3 regions of the Sphingomonas sp. GW821-FHT12D09 genome follow, and region 3 is predicted to be linked to each of the others. Evidence: riboswitches for the same ligand, from Rfam matches in the RefSeq annotation. Region 3 holds a riboswitch; each other region holds the start of a gene.
What was found. Region 3 has a riboswitch for cobalamin ahead of AC1RPL_RS17185 (TonB-dependent receptor plug domain-containing protein). Riboswitches for the same ligand answer to the same signal wherever they lie in the genome.

Region 1 (6,502 bases), on a different contig from region 3:
CGCTGAAGGACGCACGCCAGTCCGTGAGGCGCGAGGCGAGGGTGAGGGCACTTCGCCGGCGACGATCGGCGATGCTGCCTGGCGGGAAACCCTGCGCGACGTGGACCCCGGTCACCGCGACGATTACGAGCGGAACCGCAATCAGGCGATTGCCGAGCGCACCGCGTTCGAACGCGACTTGGTCGCCTTCGCGCGTGCGGTCTTCCCGAAGCGCACTCCGCACGAGATCCGCCAGCTCTTCTCGGATCTCTGAGCGCCGGCAGCGGAGCATGGCAGGCCGCCATGCTCCGCCCCGGGCCGCCTCAGCTCTTGATGAACGCCAGCAAGTCGCGGTTGATGATCTCGGCATGCGTGGTCGGCATCCCGTGCGGCAGGCCCGGGTACGAGATCAGCTTGCCGTGCTTGAGCAGCTTGACCGAGCGCGCGCCGGTGGTGGGGAAGGGGCAGATCTGGTCGTCCTCGCCGTGCATCACCAGCACCGGTACGTCGATCGCTGCCAGGTCGTCGTAGAACTCGGTCTCCGACAGCACCCGCACGCATTCCCAATGCGCGATCGCCGCGCCCATCATGCCCTGGCGCCACCAATTGTCACGGATCCCCTGCGAGACGTTCGCGCCCTCGCGGTTGAAGCCGTAGAAGGGGATGGTGATGTCCTGGTAGAATTGGGCGCGGTGGAAGGCCGTGCCGTCGCGGATGCCGTCGACCACGGCCTTGGGCACGCCGTCGGGGTTGCGTGCGGACTGCATGAAGGTCGGCGGGATCGCGCTGATCAGCACCGCCTTGGCCACGCGGCCCTTGCCGTACTTGGCGACATAGCGCGTCACTTCGCCGCCGCCGGTCGAATGGCCGATATGGACCGCGTCCTTCAGGTCGAGCTTGGCGACCACCGCCGCGGCGTCGGCGGCATAGGTGTCCATGTCATGGCCCTTGTCGGTCTGGGTCGAGCGGCCATGCCCGCGGCGGTCATGCGCGATCACGCGGTAGCCCTGGGCCAGGAAGAACGTCATCTGGCTGTCCCAATCGTCGGCGCTTAGCGGCCAGCCATGATGGAAGAACAGCGGCTTTCCGCTGCCCCAGTCCTTGTAGAAGATCTCGGTGCCGTCCTGCGTGGTCACGGTAGCCATGGTCCATCCTTTCCGAGAAAGGCGAAACCGTCTTCCCTGCACCTGCATGGGGCCATCTCGCCGATCCCCGCAGGTCTACGCCTGCTGGACCTTGGGCCCGCACCCCAAGCCAGTCCACCGGCCTAGCCATTATGGGGTGACCCGGCTGACGCTTTGGAGGCCCGGTCCGCTTGCGCAGTGCAGCATGGCTGGTCTATCCCCACCCCGTGGAGCGGCCCAGCCGCTTCGCATTGATCGCGCCGGTGCCCGAAAGGGCTTCAAAGGGAATGCGGTGCGGGCGGAGCGATCCGTCCAACTCCGCGGCTGTCCCTGCAACTGTAAGCGGTGAGTATGCTGCGCTTCGCTCCCCATCCGAGGGAGCGGCCACTGGAGTTCACTCCGGGAAGGCCGTGCAGCCTGCATCGACCCGCGAGCCAGGAGACCTGCCGGCGTCTGGTCGCTCTTGTCCTGGTCCAGGGAATGGCCCGGGCACGGTCCTTCCGTCTGAGCGACGAACCCTAGCGGCGAGGGGCCGCAACGGTGCGCCGGACGGGGGACAAGCGCCCTCCCATTCGCGTGCGCCGCCGTTCGCTGATGCGCGCGGCAGGCCCCGTCGCCTTCGTTGCTCGGCGCCGAAGGAATGAAGACGCATGTTGCGCATGGAACGCAGCCTCGCATGGGCGGCTGCACTTGCCGCCGCCACGGTAGCGGGCAGCCTGGTTGCCGCCTGCCTGATGCCCTTTGTCGCGCTCGCCGCGATGGCGGCATCCACGCTTCCCCGTCGCGAGGGGCTGGCGACCGTGTTCGTCGCCTGGGCCGCGAACCAGGCGATCGGCTTCACGCTGCTCGATTATCCCCTCGATGCCTCGACCCTGGGCTGGGGCGCCGCGATCGGCCTGGCCGCGCTGGCTGCCTTCGCCGTGATCCGCGTGGCGACCGGCCGCACCGGCGCGTTGCTGCCGCTGCTCGGCGCGGCGGTGCTCGGCTTCGTCGCTTATGAGCTGACCCTCTATCTCTACGGCCTGGCAGGCGGCGGCACCGGCGCCTTCACCCAGGCGATCGTCCTGCTGCTCGCCAGGAACGAGGCGCTGTGGTTCGCCGGCCTGCTCGTGATCCGCGAAGCCGTCCTCCGCTTCGCCCCCGGCTGGGCGCCCGCGCCGCGCGCCGCCGCATGAGCGTGTCTCCCCGGATCGTCTCCCTCCTCCCGAGCGCGACCGAAGTCGCAGTATCCCTGGGCCTCGGCCCGGCGCTGGTCGGCCGCTCGCACGAATGCGACTTCCCGCCCTTCGTCCGCGATCTGCCGGTCTGCACTGCCACCAAGCTCGAAAAGGGCCTGACCTCGATCGAGATCGACCGGCGCGTGCAGGAGATCGTCCGCCAGGGCCTGTCGGTCTACGAAGTCCATGCCGAGCTTCTGCGCAGCCTCAAGCCCGACCTGATCCTCACCCAGACGCAGTGCGCGGTCTGCGCCGTCACGCCGGCGGACCTCGAGGAATCGCTCTGCGCCTGGCAGGGCATGGCGCCGACCCTGCTCTCGCTCGCCCCCGACAATCTGAGCGACGTATGGGGCGACATCCGCGCCGTCGGTGCCGCGACCGACCGCGAATTCGCCGCGGAGAAGGTGCTGCTCGGACTCGATCGCCGGATGGAAGCCATCCGCACCCGCTCGGCCCGGCGCGGCGCCACTCCACGCGTCGCCGCGATCGAGTGGTTCGACCCGCTGATGGCTGCGGGCAACTGGGTCCCCGAGCTCATCCAGATCGCCGGCGGCGCGCCGCTCTACGTCACTCCTGGCCAGCACTCCCCCTGGCTCGACTGGGACGTGTTCGTGGAAAGCGACCCCGACGTGATCGTGCTGATGCCCTGCGGCTACCAGATCCCGCAGAGCCGCGCCGACATCGACGCCGTCGTCGGCGATCCGCGCTGGGCCGGCATCGGCGCGGTCCGCCGCGGACAGGTCTATGTTGCCGACGGCCATCATTTCTTCAACCGGCCGGGCCCGCGCCTGGTCGAATCCGCGGAGATACTTGCCGAGATATTCGATGCCTGGGCGGGCACGCCGGCGCTGGGCGGGATGGGCTGGGAGCGCTTCTAGCCGCCGGCAATGGCCCTGACTGGCACGATCGCCCCCGGCCGATGTGATTGCGCCGCTTCGGTAAATCGCTACCACGGCGGACAGTGTCCAGTTCTGATCGCCTCGGCCCGTTGCCGGCCCATGCCCTTCGTCGACCGCTTCCCAGCGCAGCGCCCGAGACGTCTGCCCATCCGTCGGCGCACGGCGCGGCCGCATCCGACGGCTTCGCCCCCGTGCATTTATGGAGCGCGCTCGCCTTGAGCCTGGCGGTGTGCGTCGCGCTGCTGTGGAAGGCCGGGCTCCATGTCGACCTGCTGCGCCCCGCCAACGCCCCCTATTTCGTCGCGCTCGCGCTGCTGTTCGCACTCAAGCCGCTGCTGGCGCGCACCCGGTTCCGCTGGGCCAGGCCGGGCGCCGAGTTCGCCCAATATGTCGGCTTCTTCATGGCGATCTCGCTGACCGGCGCAGTCAGCACCTATCCGCTGGCGGCACTGTCGCATGGCTGGGCGGATTCCTGGCTCCAGCAGATCGACGAGGCGCTGCACTTCGACTGGCTCGCCTGGTACGAAGCCGCCGCCAACCACCGCAGCCTGCAACTGCTCGGCATTGCGGCCTATCAGAGCATCTATGTGATCCCGGCGGCGCTGCTCGGCGCCTTCGCCCTGCGCGGCCAGCGCCGCGAGGCGCACCGCTTCATCGCCGCCTTCTGGCTCGCCGCCATCTTCACGCTGACGGCCTATATCTTCATGCCCGCCGTCGGCCCGCTGAGCTATCTGTGGAAGGGGCCGATCCCCTATATGCCGAGCAGCGCGATCTGGCAGGAAACCCTCATCCCGGTGCTGCGCACCCACCAGTTCACCCAGGTCAACCTCAACGAGTTGCGCGGCCTGGTATCGGCGCCGAGCTTCCACACCGCCTCGGGCGTGCTCTACATCGCGACCGCCTGGCGCAGCGGAAACCTGCGCTGGCCGATGATCGCCCTGAGCATCGCGATGCTGCTGTCGGTGCCCGTCGAGGGCACGCACTATCTGTCGGACATGCTGATCGGGGCGGTGATGGCGGGGATGGGGCTGGTTGGCGCTGCGTGGCTGGTGGGGCGGTTTGCGCATCACGCGCCCGCGCGTGACATCGCCTGGCAATAGGCGATCGCCTTAGTCTCGGGCCCGGCGCTCCGCATATTCCGCGCGCGCAATGTCCATTCTGGCAGAATTGGCGAGCACCCATTCGGCCAAGGTCTGCACGGGCTGCAGGAATTCGCGGCCGAGGTCGGTAAGCGCATATTCGACTTGCGGTGGCGTAACCGGCGTGACGGTGCGCGAGACGAAGCCGTTTTCCTCGAGTTCGCGCAGTGTCGATGCCAGCACTTTCTGGCTGATTTCGCCCACTTCGCGGCGCAGGGCATTGAAGCGCAGCGGGCCTCGGCCCAACACGCGCACCACCAGCATCGTCCATTTGTCGCTGATCCGCGCCAGTAGCCGGCTGATATGTTCGCAGCGGGCGGTATCCGTATGGTTATCTGGTGTCGACAAGGTGCCTCCTTGTTGGGTGGTGACACCTCCTAGTAATCAGGTTTCCTCAAGAAACCAACATACATGAGGTTACCATGACCGCTAAGCCCCGCATCGCCATCATCGTGGGCTCGACCCGGCCCACGCGCTACGCCGACGCGCCGACGCAATGGATGCTGAAGCAGGCGCAGGCACGCGACGACCTGGACGTGGAAGTGGTCGATCTGCGTGATCACCCGCTGCCGTTCTTCGACGAGATGGCTTCCAATCTCTGGATGCCGAGCCAGAGTCCGGAGGCGATCCGCTGGCAGGAGACGATCGGCCGGTTCGACGGCTATATCTTCGTCGTAGCCGAATATAATCACTCGATCACCGGCGCACTCAAGAATGCGCTTGACCAGGCCTATAAGGAATGGGGCCGCAAGCCTTTCACCGCCATAGGCTATGGCGGCACTGGCGCGGTGCGTGCCGTCGAGCATCTGCGCATGATCGCCATCGAACTGCAGATGGTTTCCACGCACGCCGCAGTGCATATCGGCGGCGGCGATTTCATGGCGGTGCACCCCGCGTTCGGCAACAAGCCGATCGAGGAGATCGAGGCCAGCCTGCTTCCTTCGGCAAAGACCGCGCTCGACGAACTGGTCTGGTGGGCCGGGGCGACTATGGCTGCAAAGGCAGCCGGGGCCTGACGCGCCTGCGGGCGAGCTGGTGGCGACACCAGCTCGTCTGCCATCAGCTAGTCCCCGTAGCCAATCCGCACCTTCGCCGCCGCCTCGGCCGCAATCCGCCGCGCTTCATCGGTATCGCCCGCCAAGGCCAGCGCCACGCCCATCCGCCGATAGGGCCGCGAATTGGGCTTGCCGAAGATCCGCACGTCCACCTCGCCCCCCGGCGTCGCCAGCGCCTCTGCCATCCCTTCGTAGGACAAAGTCTCCGAAGCCCGGTCCGCCAAAATCACTGCCGAAGCCGACGCCCCGCGCAGCGCCACCTTCGGGATCGGCAGCCCCATCACGGCGCGGGCATGCAAGTCGAACTCGCTCAGATTCTGCGAGATCAGCGTGACCATGCCGGTGTCATGGGGGCGGGGGGAGAGCTCGGAGAAGATCACGTCCTCGCCCTTCACGAAGAACTCCACCCCGAAGATGCCATAGCCGCCCAGATCGTCGACCACCTTGCGCGCCATGTCTTGCGCATCTGCAATGGCGGAGGCTGACATGGCGGCGGGCTGCCAGCTTTCCTGATAGTCGCCGCGTTCCTGGCGGTGGCCGATCGGCGGGCAGAAGATCACGCCGTCGCGGGTGCGGATCGTCAGCAGCGTGATCTCATAGTCGAAGGCGACGAACTCCTCGACGATCACGCGCTTGCGGTCGCCGCGCATGTTCGCCACCGCATAGTCCCAGGCCGCCTCCAGCGCGCCCGCGTCGCGCACCGTGCTCTGGCCCTTGCCCGACGAGGACATCACCGGCTTGATCACGCAAGGGAGCCCGGTGTGCTCGGCGCCGGCCAGCACTTCCTCCAGGCTCTCGGCGTAGCGATAGCGCGAGGTGCGCAGGCCCAGCTCGACTGCGGCGACTTCGCGGATGCCGTCGCGGTTCATCGTCATCTGGGTGGCGCGGGCGGAGGGCACGATGGTGAAGCCCTCGGCCTCCAGCTCGGCCAGCACTTCGGTGCGGATCGCCTCGACTTCGGGAACGACGTAATCGGGCCGGTGCTTCTCCACCGCGGCGCGCAGCAGCGCGCCGTCGAGCATCGAGAACACTTCATGCGCATCCGCCACCTGCATCGCCGGCGCGCCTGCATAGGCGTCGCACGCGATC
Region 2 (6,502 bases), on a different contig from region 3:
GGCCCGGTCGAGCCCAGGCGCGGCTTCGTGCTCCATGCCCCCGATTGGGGCGGGCAGGATACGATCGACGTCGGCGGCCGCTGGGCGTTGTCCGGAACGGTGGACGTGCTGCGCGCGATCGCGGCGGGGACCGGCCCGTCCAGATACCTGGTCGCGCTCGGCTATGCCGGCTGGGGCGAAGGGCAGCTCGACGAGGAACTCGCGCGCCACGGCTGGTTCAACACGATGGGCACGCCCGACCTGATCTACGATATCGATGCCGAGGACCGCTGGGCCGTCTGCTTCGCCGGCGCGGGCATCGATCCGCGGATGCTCGCCAGCAGCGCGGGAACGGCCTGAGGCTCTCTGGGAGGAAAGTGCGATGCGATCCGCCGTGAAGCAACTGGCGATGCTGGGGGCAGTGGCTCTGCTGAGCGGCGGGGCGCGCGCACCCGAAGGCAAGCTGCTTTCCTCGATCGACCTGGCCGAGCCGTTCGGCGCCCGCTCGCCCTGGCGCTTCACTGCGACGCAAGGCCCCGATACGCCCGGCGTGTTCGACGAACCCGGGCCGGGCCTCGTCAAGCTGTGCATCAGCCGCGACAATGGACGTTCCTGCCTGCCGATATTGGGCGACATGCTCGACTTGGCTTCGGGGGCCGACAGTTTCTCCGACGTGCATTTCCTGCGCGACGCGCGCATCGTCCATCCGGCGCGCGGCAACGCACTCTTCCTGGTGCAGGCCGGCAGCATGTATGGCGGCAATGGCGATCAGCGCGTCGGTACGCAACTGCTCGCCTATGACCAGGCGAAGGACAGCTTCACGCTGGTCTATGCGAAGCGGGTGGGGCGCAACAACAACCAGGAAGTCCGCTTCGTCGCGGACGGCCCATTGCGCGGCGCGATGATCTCGGCTGAACCGACCAGCGACAAGCCCTATGGCTATTGGATCACCGTCAGCAAGCCGGACACGGGGCTGCGCTACCGCCAGGCGCTACGCTATCGCAGCGCCACCCATTATGGCGACGGCAACCCGCTCGCGGCGATCGATTCCGAAATGCCCAACATCCAGCGGCAGCTGGGGCTGTGGCGGCCGGGCATGAAGCTGCCCCTGCCAGCCGGGGCCTGCCCCCGGCCGCGCCTGGTCGATACGGTGCTATGGTGTAGCTGAGGCGATCAATGCGTCTCGTTCGGGTCCGGCTCGTCGTCGCCGCGGACGAACACCTTGCCTTCCAGCATCTTGATGCGGATCAGCGAGTCCTGGTGCGGCGCGGTGCACAGACTGGCGGTGCCTTCGATCTCGGTCTTGTCGCGCGTCTCGCGGTGGCGCAGCACGAAGCGGACCGGCAAGTCGCACATGTCGGGCGCCTTGCCGGTCTTGAAGCGCAATGTCGCCTTGGCGGGCCATAGCGGCTCGCTGAACTGGTTGCGGCTCCAGCGCGCGTCTTTCCGCGCATCGACGTAGAAGCCGACCACGTCGTACAGGCCGGTATCGTTGATGATCAGCAGGCAGCCCAGGTCCCAGCAATTGCTGACGACCTGCTTGTTGGTGCCGGCAAGGATGGCGACCAGATCCTGCGCGCCCTGCACCGAAGTGCCACGCGGCGGGATCACGCCGGCGCTGCTCGCTTCGGAAGTCTGGGCGAAGGCACCGGGAGCAACGGCGACGGACAGGAGCAGGGCAGGCGCTAGAAACCGGAACATGAGCGTGGCTCTCGGCTGTGGATGACGCTGCACTGTTCTGCGCCCTTCCGGGGTCTTCGTCACCTGCCAAAATCTGGGGTACCAATCGGCCGGCCGCTTCAAGAATCTCCCGAGGCGGTGGCAACCATCACGAACTCCGCCGAGGCCGCACGCCGACGCTCGGCGCTGAGCAGGTCCTCCGCCCATAGTTCGACTCGTACCCGCTGCGACCGGTTGCCGCGCATCGTTACCCGCGCCGCCATCTCGATCATCTCGCCCTCGTTTATCGGCGTAGTGAAATCGACGCGCTCCGAGGCGGCCATCACCATCACTTTCCGCGTGTCCCGCGTCGAGGCGATGAAAGCGGCCTTGCCGAGCATGCGCAGCGACTCGCCGCCGAACAGCGTGCCGTAATGGTTGGTCTGCGGCGGGAAGACCATGTCTGCCATCAGCAATGCGCCCTCGGGCTCGTCTTCGGGCGGCGCGAGAGCGGGCAAAGGTCCACCCTCGCGCGCCACCAGCGTGAAGCGGCCACGCGTACACAGACGCCGCTCCCCGCTGAGCAGTGCCTCGGCGACCAGCTCGACCTCGACATCGAGCGAGCGGGTGCCGACCCGAACCACGCGTCCCGTCGCCTCGATCAATTCGCCCTTCAGCGCCGGTGCGGCGAAGTCGATCCGATCGGAGGCGGCGGTGACGAAGGGCGCCCGGCCATGGCGTGAGGCGGCGAGGAACGCCACCTTGTCCATGTGCGCGAGCGCCACCCCGCCGAACAGCGTGCCGTGGTGGTTGGTGTCGCCCGGGAACACCATGTCGATGAGGCGGACGACACCAGCCATCAGGCGGGCTCCGCCACGCGGACGCGCAAGGTCCGCGCCGCCGCGACCATTGCGTCGATCGCCGGCTTCACTTCCTCCCATTTGCGCGTCTTGAGGCCGCAATCGGGGTTCACCCACAGCTGCTCGGGCGCGAGATGCGCCTGGGCAAGCTGCATCAGCGAGACCATCTCCTCGACCGAGGGGACGCGCGGGGCGTGGATGTCATAGACGCCGGGCCCGATCGCGCTCGGATAGCGATAGGCGGCGAAGCCCTCGAGCAGCTCCATCTGCGATCGCGCGGTCTCGATCGAGATCACATCGGTGTCCATCGCGCCGATCGCCGGCAGGATGTCGTTAAACTCCGAATAGCACATGTGCGTGTGGATCTGGGTCGCATCGGCCACGCCCGCCGCCGAGAGCCGGAAGCTGTCCACCGCCCAGTCGAGATAGGCCTGCCAGTCGCGCTTGCGCAGCGGCATGCCTTCACGAAGCGCTGCCTCATCGATCTGGATCGCCTTGCAGCCCGCCTTTTCGAGATCGACCACCTCGTCGCGGATCGCCAGTGCGATCTGCTGGCACGATGTCGCGCGCGGCTGGTCGTCGCGCACGAAGCTCCAGTTGAGGATCGTCACCGGGCCGGTGAGCATGCCCTTCATCGGCTTGTCTGTTAGCGACTGCGCATAGCGCCACCACTCGACCGTCATTGGCTCGGGCCGCGAGACGTCGCCGAACAGGATCGGCGGGCGGACGCAGCGCGAGCCATAGGACTGGACCCAGCCATTCAACGTGAAGGCGAAGCCGGCGAGCTGCTCGCCGAAATACTGGACCATGTCGTTGCGTTCGAACTCGCCGTGCACGAGCATGTCGAGCCCGGCTTCCTCCTGCCAGCGGACCGTGCGCGCGGTTTCCTCGCGCAGGAACTGCTCATAGGCGGCGCTCCCCAGATTGCCGCGATTATGCTCGGCGCGGGCGTGGCGGACCTCGGCGGTCTGCGGGAACGATCCGATCGTCGTGGTGGGGAAAGGCGGCAGGTCGAGCACTTCGGCCTGGACCTTGGCGCGATCGGCATAGGGCGAGATGCGGTCGCGCATCGCATGGGTCACCGCGAGCATGCGCGCCTGGACCTGCGGGTTGTGGATGCGCAGCGATACTTGCCGTGCCGCCGCCGCTTCGCTCGATGCGAGCAGCTTGGCCGCGACGGTCTCCCGGCCCGCGTTGAGCGCATCCTTCAGTGTCACCAGCTCATCGACCTTCTGCACCGCGAAGGCGAGCCACTGCTTGATCTCATCGCCGAGCTTGGTCTCGAGCGCCAGGTCCACCGGCACGTGGAGCAACGAGCAAGAGGGGGCCAGGATCACGTCGCGGGTGGCGGCGATCGGCTTGATCCGGTCGAGGATTTTCTCCAGGTCCGCGCGCCAGATGTTGCGGCCGTCGATCACGCCGAGCGAGAGCAGCAGCTTCTTGGGTGCCGCCACCAACACCTTGTCGAGCTGGTCCGGCGCGCGGACGAGATCGATGTGCAGCCCGGCAACCGGCAGGTTCACGGCGAGGGTGAGGTTGTCTTCCAGCGCGCCGAAATAGGTGGCGAGCAGGATGTTGAGGCCCAGCCGCGGCAACTTGGCATAGGCGCGGGTGATCGCGGCGCGCTGGCGCTCGCTCAGGTCGAGCGCGAGGATCGGCTCGTCGATCTGCACCCATTTGGCGCCGGCATGCTGGAGCTGGGTGAGTACAGCTGAATAGAGGCCGAGCACCTCGTCGAGATAGTCGAAGGGATCGACGTCGCGGCCCTTGGCGAGGCTGAGCCAGGTGACCGGGCCGAGCAGCACCGGGCGCGTCTCATAGCCGAGCGCCTTGGCCTCGCGATATTCGTCGACGATCTTGGAAGAGGAGAGGGCGAGCTGCTGCCCCGCCGCCAGCTCCGGGACCATGTAATGATAGTTGGTGTCGAACCACTTGGTCATTTCCTGCGCGGTGTGGCCATGGCCGTGCGCGCAGGATGCCGTCTCTCCCGTGGTGCCGCGTGCCATCGCGAAATAGGTGGCGAGGTCGGCAGTGCCGGCGGCGACGCCGTAGCGCTCGGGGATCGCGCCCAGCATCAGGCTGGTGTCGAGCACGTGATCGTAGAAGGAGAAGTCGTTGCTCGGCAGCCAGTCGGCCCCCAGCGCGGCCTGGCGGGCCCAGGCGGCGGCGCGCAGGCCCTGGGCGGCCTCCAGCAGCTCGGCTTCGGACGACTTGCCCGACCAGAATTTCTCGAGTGCGAACTTGAGTTCGCGGCGTGGCCCGATCCTTGGGAAGCCGAGCGTGGCAACAGTAACGGTCATGGTCTTCATACCCCGATGAAACGGCGGGGGAGACCGGCATGACACACAGGCATGCGAGGACGGTTGCCCGGCCGCGGCATGCAAGCGGCCAGACCGGGCACCCCGCCGGTGGACGTTATCGCGTCGGAGGCAGGTCTCCTGGCTCACGGGTCAGCGCGGACGATCCGTCTTCCCAAGGGGCAAGCCCCTCAGTGACACAGCTTGGATCGCCGCTCGCCGCTTACAGTTGCGGGGGCAGCGCCGGTTTCGCACCGGCTTCCCGTCTTAGCTTCCGGGCAAGCCGGAAGAACCTCGACGCCTTAAGCATCTGCCGCTCGGGGTACGGCGTCAAGGGTGATATAAAGAATTCTTTATATGAGCTTCTCGCCGATACTCTATTCCGTCATCCCCGCCTTCGCGGGGATGACGATGGCAGGCAACTCCCGCCCACGCCGATCCACCCGCATCCACCGCCCGCCGGCGTACCAGCCATGCTCCCCGTCGCTGGCCAGCGTGCACCCGATGCAAACCTCCGCCACGCCCTTCTCGAACGGCATGGCGCCATCATAGCGGCGCGGGATCACCAGGTGCAGCGCGCGGTCGATATAGCCGATCTTCCCGCCGAGCTGCGAGCGTGCCCGGCCATCGACGAAGTCCTCGGCGCCATTGTCCATCGTCATCACCGGCGCGGTGCGGCCGTCGCGGGCGACATAGTGGAAGCTCTTGCCGACATGGACCGTGGCCAGGCCGCCCCAGTCATAGTCGAGCTTCGCGCGGTGCGCCGGCGCCAGCCGGATCGTCCCGTCGGCTTGCTCCGCGGCGCAGTCCGGGAACGTGTCGAGCTCGCCCCCACGCGGCGCGTAGAAGCAGGCGAGGGGATAGGGTTCCGCAGCCGGTCCGGCGGCCGCGGTCAGCATGAGGAGCGGGGGGATCGGCCAGCGCATTGCGCAAGGCTATCATACCGGACGCCGTGTCCAAAGACCGGCTGAGCATGACATATAAAGATATCTTTATATTAGGAATTGCACGGCGACGGCGAAGTCTGTAGGGCGCCCGCATCCGCTGCCGGCGATTCCCGGCGCGTAACCGATTCACATCTGGAGACCAGCTCGTGGCTACCGTGCTCGACAAGGATTACGTCATCAAGGACCTCTCGCTTGCCGCCTTTGGCCGCAAGGAGATCGAGATCGCCGAGACCGAAATGCCCGGCCTGATGGCACTGCGCGCCGAGTTCGGCGCCTCGAAGCCGCTCAAGGGTGCGCGCATCACCGGCTCGCTGCACATGACGATCCAGACCGCGGTGCTGATCGAGACGCTCAAGGAGCTGGGCGCCGAGCTGCGCTGGGCGACCTGCAACATCTATTCGACCCAGGACCACGCCGCGGCCGCGATCGCCGAGGCCGGCATCCCCGTCTTCGCCGTGAAGGGCGAGACGCTCGAGGAATATTGGGACTACGTCATCCGCATCTTCGACTGGGGCCAGGACCAGACCTGCAACCTCATCCTCGACGACGGCGGCGACGCCACCATGTTCGCGCTGTGGGGCGCGCGCGTCGAGGCGGGTGAAGAGCTGTTCACCCCGTCGAACGAAGAGGAAGAGATCTTCGTCGCCACGCTGAAGCGCTTCCTGGGCGAGCGCCCGGGCTACCTCACCAAGACCGTCGCCACGATCAAGGGCGTCTCGGAAGAGACCACCACCGGCGTGCACCGTCTCTATGAGCTGTC
Region 3 (6,502 bases):
ATGGACCCGAAGCTCGAAGTGCCGGCGGCGCCGGTGCCCCAGAGCTGGCCGGCGGGCGACGCCTATCTTAAGGCCAATGAGGCGGCGCTGCCCAGCGTCACCTATCAGGACATCTTCCGCGATCCGCGCCTGCAAAAGCTGATCGAGCAGGCGCTGGCCAACAACCGCGACTTCCGCATCGCCGCCGCCAACATCGCCGCGGCCCGCGCGCAATATCGCATCCAGCGCGCCGACCAGCTGCCCGGGCTCGACGCGGGTGCCGGCGCGACCGTCAGCAAGGCGAGCGGCGACGGCAGGCAGACCAGCTTCTCGGGGAATCTCAGCATCCCGGCCTTCGAGCTCGACCTGTTCGGTCGCGTCGCCTCGCTCACCCGGGCCGAGCAGAACAACTGGTTCGCCACCGAAGCCGCGGCTCGCGCCACGCGGCTCGCGCTGGTCGGCGACATCGCCAGCGCCTGGCTCAACTATGCGGCGGACGCGAGCCTGCTCAAGATCGCGCAGGACACCATCGCCAACGCCGAGCGGGCGGTGAAGCTCACCGACATGCGGCTGAAGGGCGGCATCGCCCCGCGCACCGACCTCGCCCAGGCGCAACAGACGCTCGCCAGCGCCCAGTCGGACGTCGCCCAGCAGAAGACCGCGCTGGCACAGGACATCAACGCGCTGCGCCTGCTCGTCGGTGCCGAGGTCGATACGGCGCTCCTGTCCTCGGCGATCGAGGAAGCCGCGCCCACCGTCGCGGAGCTGCCCGCCGGCGTCGATTCGGGCGTGCTGCTGCGCCGGCCGGACGTGGTCCAGGCCGAATATCAGCTGCGCGCCGCCAATGCCGAGATCGGCGCGGCCCGCGCCGCGCTGTTCCCGCGCATCTCGCTGACCGGTCTGCTCGGCTTCGCGAGCAACGCGCTGACCGGCCTGTTCTCGGGCGATGGCTTCCACTGGAGCGGCGGCGCCGCCGGCAGCTACCCGATCTTCAACGCCGGTGCCGGCCGTGCGGGCGTCCAGCTCAGCGAAGCCCAGCGCGACGCCGCGGTCGCGACCTATGAGAAGTCGATCCAGACCGCCTTCCGCGAAGTCGCCGATGCGCTCGCCCGGCGCGGCACGATCGACGATCAGCTCAAGGCGGACACGGCGAACCTCGCCGCGGCGCAGGACAGCTACCGGCTGTCCGGGGCGCGCTATCGCGGCGGCATCGACAATTTCCTGGCGAACCTGGTCGCACAGCGCTCCTATTATTCCGCGCAGCAAGGCCTGGTGCAGACCCGGCTGATCGAGGCGACTAATCTGGTGACGCTGTACCGCACGCTCGGCGGCGATTCGCTGCTGACGGTGACGCCTTCGGGGCCGCAGCCGGCGGTTTCGGCTGCGCCTTAGAGCGACGACTTAGGCGGCACGCTTCTATCGTCATCCCCGCGAAGGCGGGGATCCAGGGTCACAAGCACATCGCGCGCGGCCAGCTTGGACATCTTCGGTGCCCGACAGCTCGGTGGCGCCGCTTGTTCTGCGCTACCCTGGATCCCCGCCTTCGTGGGGATGACGAATATATGCACAACACTTCCCCCCCTGCGCCCGCCCCGCTATCGGTTGCGAAGCGAAACGGGAGTTGAAGATGGGCTATGAGACGATCCTGACCGAGCGGGCCGGCGATGTGCTGGTGATCACGCTCAACCGGCCCGATCGCCTCAATGCCGCGCCGCCGGCGATGTTCGACGAGATCCGCGACGCGCTGGCAAATCTCGACGGAGCCCGCGCGGTGCTGATCCAAGGTGCCGGCCGGGCCTTCTGTTCCGGCGCCGATGTCGCGAGCGGCGCGCTCGCCTCCGCCGATCCGGGTGCCGCGACGCATGCCGCGCTCACCGACCACTACAACCCCGGCATCCTCGCCGTCGCCCGGGCAAGCGTGCCCGTGGTCAGCGCGGTGCGTGGCCCCGCCGCCGGCATCGGCTGCAGCCTCGCGCTCGCCGCCGATTTCTGCGTGGCCAGCGACAATGGCTATTTCCTCCAGGCCTTCATCAACATCGGCCTGGTCCCCGATGGCGGCGCCACCTGGCTGCTGCCGCGCCTGGTAGGCCGGTCGCGTGCCGCCGAGATGATGATGCTCGGCGAGAAGCTGCCCGCGATGAAGGCGCGCGACTGGGGCCTGGTCCACGGCGTCGTCTCCGACGAGCAGCTCGAACATGAAGCGCTGGCACTCGCCACCCGCCTTGCCGCCGGACCGACGGTGGCGCTCGGCATGATCCGCCAGGGGCTGGGCCAGGCGCTCGATTCTACGCTGGAGGAGACGCTGGCGATGGAGGCGGACCATCAGCGTGCCGCGCGTGGCACCGCCGACGCGGTCGAGGGCGGCATGGCCTTCCTGCAGAAGCGCAAGCCCGGCTTCACCGGCAAATAGCGGCACGGCGGGGCGCGGCGCGCCGAGCATATAAAGACATCTTTATATTGCCGATGGGCATGCAAGCGCCTATTGGCCGCGTCGAGGCCTGGGGCAACCCAGCCCTCATGATCGCGCCGGTGCCCGAAAGGGCTTAAAATGGGAACGCGGTACGGGCGAGGTTTCGCCCCAATCCGAGGCTGTCCCTGCAACTGTAAGCGGTGAGCGCGATGCACTTGCTCTCTTCGAGAGAGCAGCCACTGGGTCTTGGCCCGGGAAGGCGTGCATCGCGCGATGACCCGCGAGCCAGGAGACCTGCCAGCGCAACGGTCGCTCTTGCCTAGTCCAGGGGATGGCGAAGGCACGGTATCTCCGTCTGAGCGACGACCAAGCGGCCGGGGCCGCTTCGGTGCTGCGTGTCAGGCGTCCAGGCGCCCGCCGTCACGCGTGCACCGGTCGTTCGCGTGCGCGTTCGGCAGGACCCGGCCCTCGTTGCACAGGCGCCCGGGGGGATACCCATGTTGAAGACCAGTTTCGTTTCGCTGATCGCGATCGCCGCGGCCACGCCGGCCTTTGCCCAGACCAATGATCAGACCGTTGCCGATCCGAAGGACGAAATCGTCGTCACGGCGTCGCGTTCGGGAGAGGGCGTGGAGCTCAGGAACCTGCCCGCCTCCGCCACGGTGATCGACGCCACCGCGCTCGACGCGCGCCAGACCCGCATCGTCTCCGACGTGCTGCGCGACGTGCCGGGCGTGGCCGTGAGCCGCACCGGCGGCGTCGGCAGCCTCACCCAGATCCGCATCCGCGGCACCGAAGGCAATCACGTCCTCGTCCTGATCGACGGCATCGAAGCCGCCGATCCCTATCAGGGCGAATATGATTTCGGCACGCTGATCGCCGACCCGTCGGCCCGCATCGAAGTGCTGCGCGGCCAGCAGTCGTCGCTCTACGGCTCGGACGCGATCGGCGGCGTGATCAGCTACACCACGCTTTCGGGCGCCGAGGCGCCGGGCTTCTCGGCGCGTGCCGAAGGCGGCTCGTTCGGCACGGTCAGCACCGCGGCACGCGCGGCAGGCAACACCGGCACGCTGGATTATGCGGCTTCGGGCACCTGGTATCACACCAAGGGCTATGCCACCGCGCGCGGCGGCAACCGCGACATCGGCTCCGACAATGTCGGCGCCAGCGCCAAGCTGAACTGGAAGCCGTCGGACAATTTCAAGCTGACCGGCGTGCTGCGCTACAGCTACACCGATGCCGAGACCAACGACAGCGACGGCAATCCGGCCAGCCAGACCTTCGGCTATACGATCGACAGCCCGGGCACCTATTTCACCAACGAGGCCTTTTACGGCCTGCTCAGCGCCGAGTTGACCGGCCTGGACGGCCGCTGGACCAACACCGCATCGGCGCAGTTCGCCGACACCAGCCGCACCGGCCATAATGCGTTCGGCATCGGCTTTGGCGACAAGGGCCAGCGCTACAAGGGCTCGTTCGTGTCGAGCTTCCGCTTCGGCACCGACGCGATCACCCACCGCATCACCGGCGCGGTGGACGTCGAGCGCGAGCAGTTCCGCAACACCACGCCGTCGAGCGGCTCGCCCTACGATGCCTTCACCGGCAAGCGCACCACCGACAATCTCGGCCTGGTCGGCCAGTATGAGCTGACCGCGGGCGGCTTCACCGGCGGCGCCTCGATCCGCTACGACGACAATAACCGCTTTGCCGACGTCACCACCTGGCGCGTCCAGGCCGGCTATCGCCTGCCGACCGACACCCGCGTCCACGCGGCCTATGGCACCGGCGTCAAGAACCCCGGCTATTACGAGCTCTATGGCTTCTCGGACGGCAAATATATCGGCAACCCGAACCTGAAGCCGGAGAAGTCCGAGGGCTGGGAAGTCGGCATCGACCAGAGCTTCCTCGACGGCAAGGCCAATATCGGCGCGACCTATTTCGATTCGACGCTGACCGACGAGATCTACACCACCTATCCCGCGCCGCTCTATGTCGCCACGCCGTCCAACCGCGCGACCGACTCGAAGCAGCACGGCGTCGAAGTGACGGCGAGCCTCGTTCCGGTGCCCCAGCTGCGGATCGATGCGGCCTATACGCACCTCACCGCCAGGGAGAACGGCGTCACCGAAGTCCGCCGCCCGGGCGACACCGCCAGCTTCAACGCGACCTTCTCGACCAAGGACGAGCGGTTCTCGGGCACGCTGACGGTGCGCTACAACGGCCGGATGACGGACATCACCTTCACCGATCCGACCTATGCCACCTCGCCGGTCGTGTCGCTGAAGCCGTTCACGCTGGTGAACCTCAACGCGCAGTACCGGATCAGCAAGAATTTCTCGGTGTTCGGCCGGGTCGAGAACCTGTTCGACGCGGACTATGAGGAGATCTTCAGCACCGCGACGCCGGGCACCGCGGCCTATGGCGGCGTGCGCGTCGCCTTCTGACCTCGCATCACCCGTCGCGCTGCCGGTTCAGGCCGGCTGCGCGGCGGGTTCGCTTTGGCCCCGCGGGGCGCGTCAGACCTTCCGCGAGATGCAGCGAAAGCCGATATGGCTGGTCGCGCTGTCGATATGCTGCGGATGCCGCGCCGCCGGCCGGTAGCGCTGGCAGTAGTTGACCGCGCATAGGTGCGATCCGCCCTTCAGCACGCGCCGGCCGATCTTCGATCCCGGCGCATTCGACTCATAACTGTCCCCGATCGTCGCACCACGCGGATTGGCCGCTTCGCAGCAGCTCCCCTTGATCGGCTGCGGCGTGCCGTACCAGTCGCGCGTCCACTCCCAGACATTGCCGATCATGTCGAACAGGCCATAGCCATTGGCCGGGAAGCTGCCCGTGGCGCTGGTGCGATACTGGTCGCCGGGCTTCAGCGTCGCGAAGGGGAACATGCCCTGCCAGTAATTGGCGAGGATCGCGCCGTCGGGCGCCAGTTCGTCGCCCCAGGCGAATTCCTTGTCGACCAGCCCGCCGCGCGCGGCGAACTCCCATTCGGCCTCGGTCGGCAGCGCCTTGCCCGCCCATTTGGCATAGGCATCGGCATCCTCGAACGCGACATGGACGACCGGATGGTCCTCGAGCCCGTCGATGCTGCTGTCCGGCCCGGTCGGGTGCCGCCAGTCGGCGCCGGGCACGAACGCCCACCACTGCGCATGATCGCCGAGCGGCACTGGTTGCGCGGTGCGCTGGAAGACGAGCGATCCTGCCACCGCCAGCGCCGGATCCATCCCGGGATAGTGTTTCGGGTCGGGCGGGATCTCCGAAAAGCTGCGATAGCCAGTCGCCTCGACGAACGCCGCGAACTGCGCGTTGGTCACCGGGGTCTCGTCGATCCAGAAGCTGTCGACCCGCACGCGGCGCAGCGGGCGCTCCTCCTCGTAATATTGCTCGGAACCCATGGTGAAGCCGCCGCCGGGGATCAGCTGCATGCCTGCATGCGAAACGGGACGGGACACGACCTTCTTCATGGCATCGTTCATAGCCGGGCGCCGCGCCGCGCCAATCAAGCTTTTGGCTCGGTCCGAAAAGCCGGCCTTGCCGCCGCCCTCGGCATAGCGCGCCCGGTCCTTGTTGACCACCACGCGGTCCTTGTGGCACTTGGCGGCCGCATCGCTGCAAAACGGTTTGCAAAACGCACCGGCGGCGGCGCAGGAAACTGAGATAAATCAGGCTCTTGCGGGTATAGCACAATGGTAGTGCAGCAGCCTTCCAAGCTGAATACACGGGTTCGATTCCCGTTACCCGCTCCACCGTTATCACATGTTTCTGACCGCCGGGCACTCCTGAGACAGGGGCCCGGCCGCGCCGGCAGCGACAACCGACCGGGCGCATAGAACCGCAAAGCACGATTCGGATGGAGCGCGATCGGCCGTGATCGCGACAGCGCATTGACGCGCCGAGAGCGCCCGGCGCGGCTGCGAAGCGAGGCGGGTATGCGCCGCAACCCGGTTACATTGGTAATGGTCTAGGAAAGTCAGGCGCTTAAGCGGCAATATAAAGGGTTACACCGTGGTAATCAGATAACTAACATTTCAAGTTATATACTGACTATGAAAAATGTCTAATTCTCAAAGACATAACTGAAACCGGTGCAAGACATTGCCGCACCGTAACCAC

Region 1: linked by a shared signal. The riboswitch ahead of AC1RPL_RS01015 (hypothetical protein) and the one ahead of AC1RPL_RS17185 (TonB-dependent receptor plug domain-containing protein) in region 3 are both predicted to bind cobalamin.
Region 2: linked by a shared signal. The riboswitch ahead of metE (5-methyltetrahydropteroyltriglutamate--homocysteine S-methyltransferase) and the one ahead of AC1RPL_RS17185 (TonB-dependent receptor plug domain-containing protein) in region 3 are both predicted to bind cobalamin.

The regions. Positions count from the first base shown of each region.
Region 1 is NZ_JBXAQL010000001.1:211,057-217,558, forward strand. It holds gene AC1RPL_RS01005 (hypothetical protein) at 1-253, shown strand, start outside; gene AC1RPL_RS01010 (alpha/beta fold hydrolase) at 303-1,124, opposite strand; cobalamin riboswitch at 1,348-1,568, shown strand; gene AC1RPL_RS01015 (hypothetical protein) at 1,763-2,278, shown strand; gene AC1RPL_RS01020 (cobalamin-binding protein) at 2,275-3,198, shown strand; gene AC1RPL_RS01025 (phosphatase PAP2 family protein) at 3,282-4,319, shown strand; gene AC1RPL_RS01030 (winged helix-turn-helix transcriptional regulator) at 4,329-4,706, opposite strand; gene AC1RPL_RS01035 (NADPH-dependent FMN reductase) at 4,781-5,374, shown strand; gene purT (formate-dependent phosphoribosylglycinamide formyltransferase) at 5,422-6,502, opposite strand, start outside.
Region 2 is NZ_JBXAQL010000005.1:210,537-217,038, forward strand. It holds gene AC1RPL_RS20825 (YqgE/AlgH family protein) at 1-339, shown strand, start outside; gene AC1RPL_RS20830 (hypothetical protein) at 362-1,147, shown strand; gene AC1RPL_RS20835 (hypothetical protein) at 1,153-1,680, opposite strand; gene AC1RPL_RS20840 (acyl-CoA thioesterase) at 1,779-2,498, opposite strand; gene metE (5-methyltetrahydropteroyltriglutamate--homocysteine S-methyltransferase) at 2,498-4,798, opposite strand; cobalamin riboswitch at 4,909-5,107, opposite strand; gene AC1RPL_RS20850 (WG repeat-containing protein) at 5,173-5,694, opposite strand; gene ahcY (adenosylhomocysteinase) at 5,889-6,502, shown strand, end outside.
Region 3 is NZ_JBXAQL010000004.1:12,050-18,551, forward strand. It holds gene AC1RPL_RS17175 (efflux transporter outer membrane subunit) at 1-1,371, shown strand, start outside; gene AC1RPL_RS17180 (enoyl-CoA hydratase-related protein) at 1,607-2,389, shown strand; cobalamin riboswitch at 2,490-2,705, shown strand; gene AC1RPL_RS17185 (TonB-dependent receptor plug domain-containing protein) at 2,887-4,833, shown strand; gene AC1RPL_RS17190 (formylglycine-generating enzyme family protein) at 4,906-5,853, opposite strand; tRNA gene AC1RPL_RS17195 (tRNA-Gly) at 6,062-6,135, shown strand.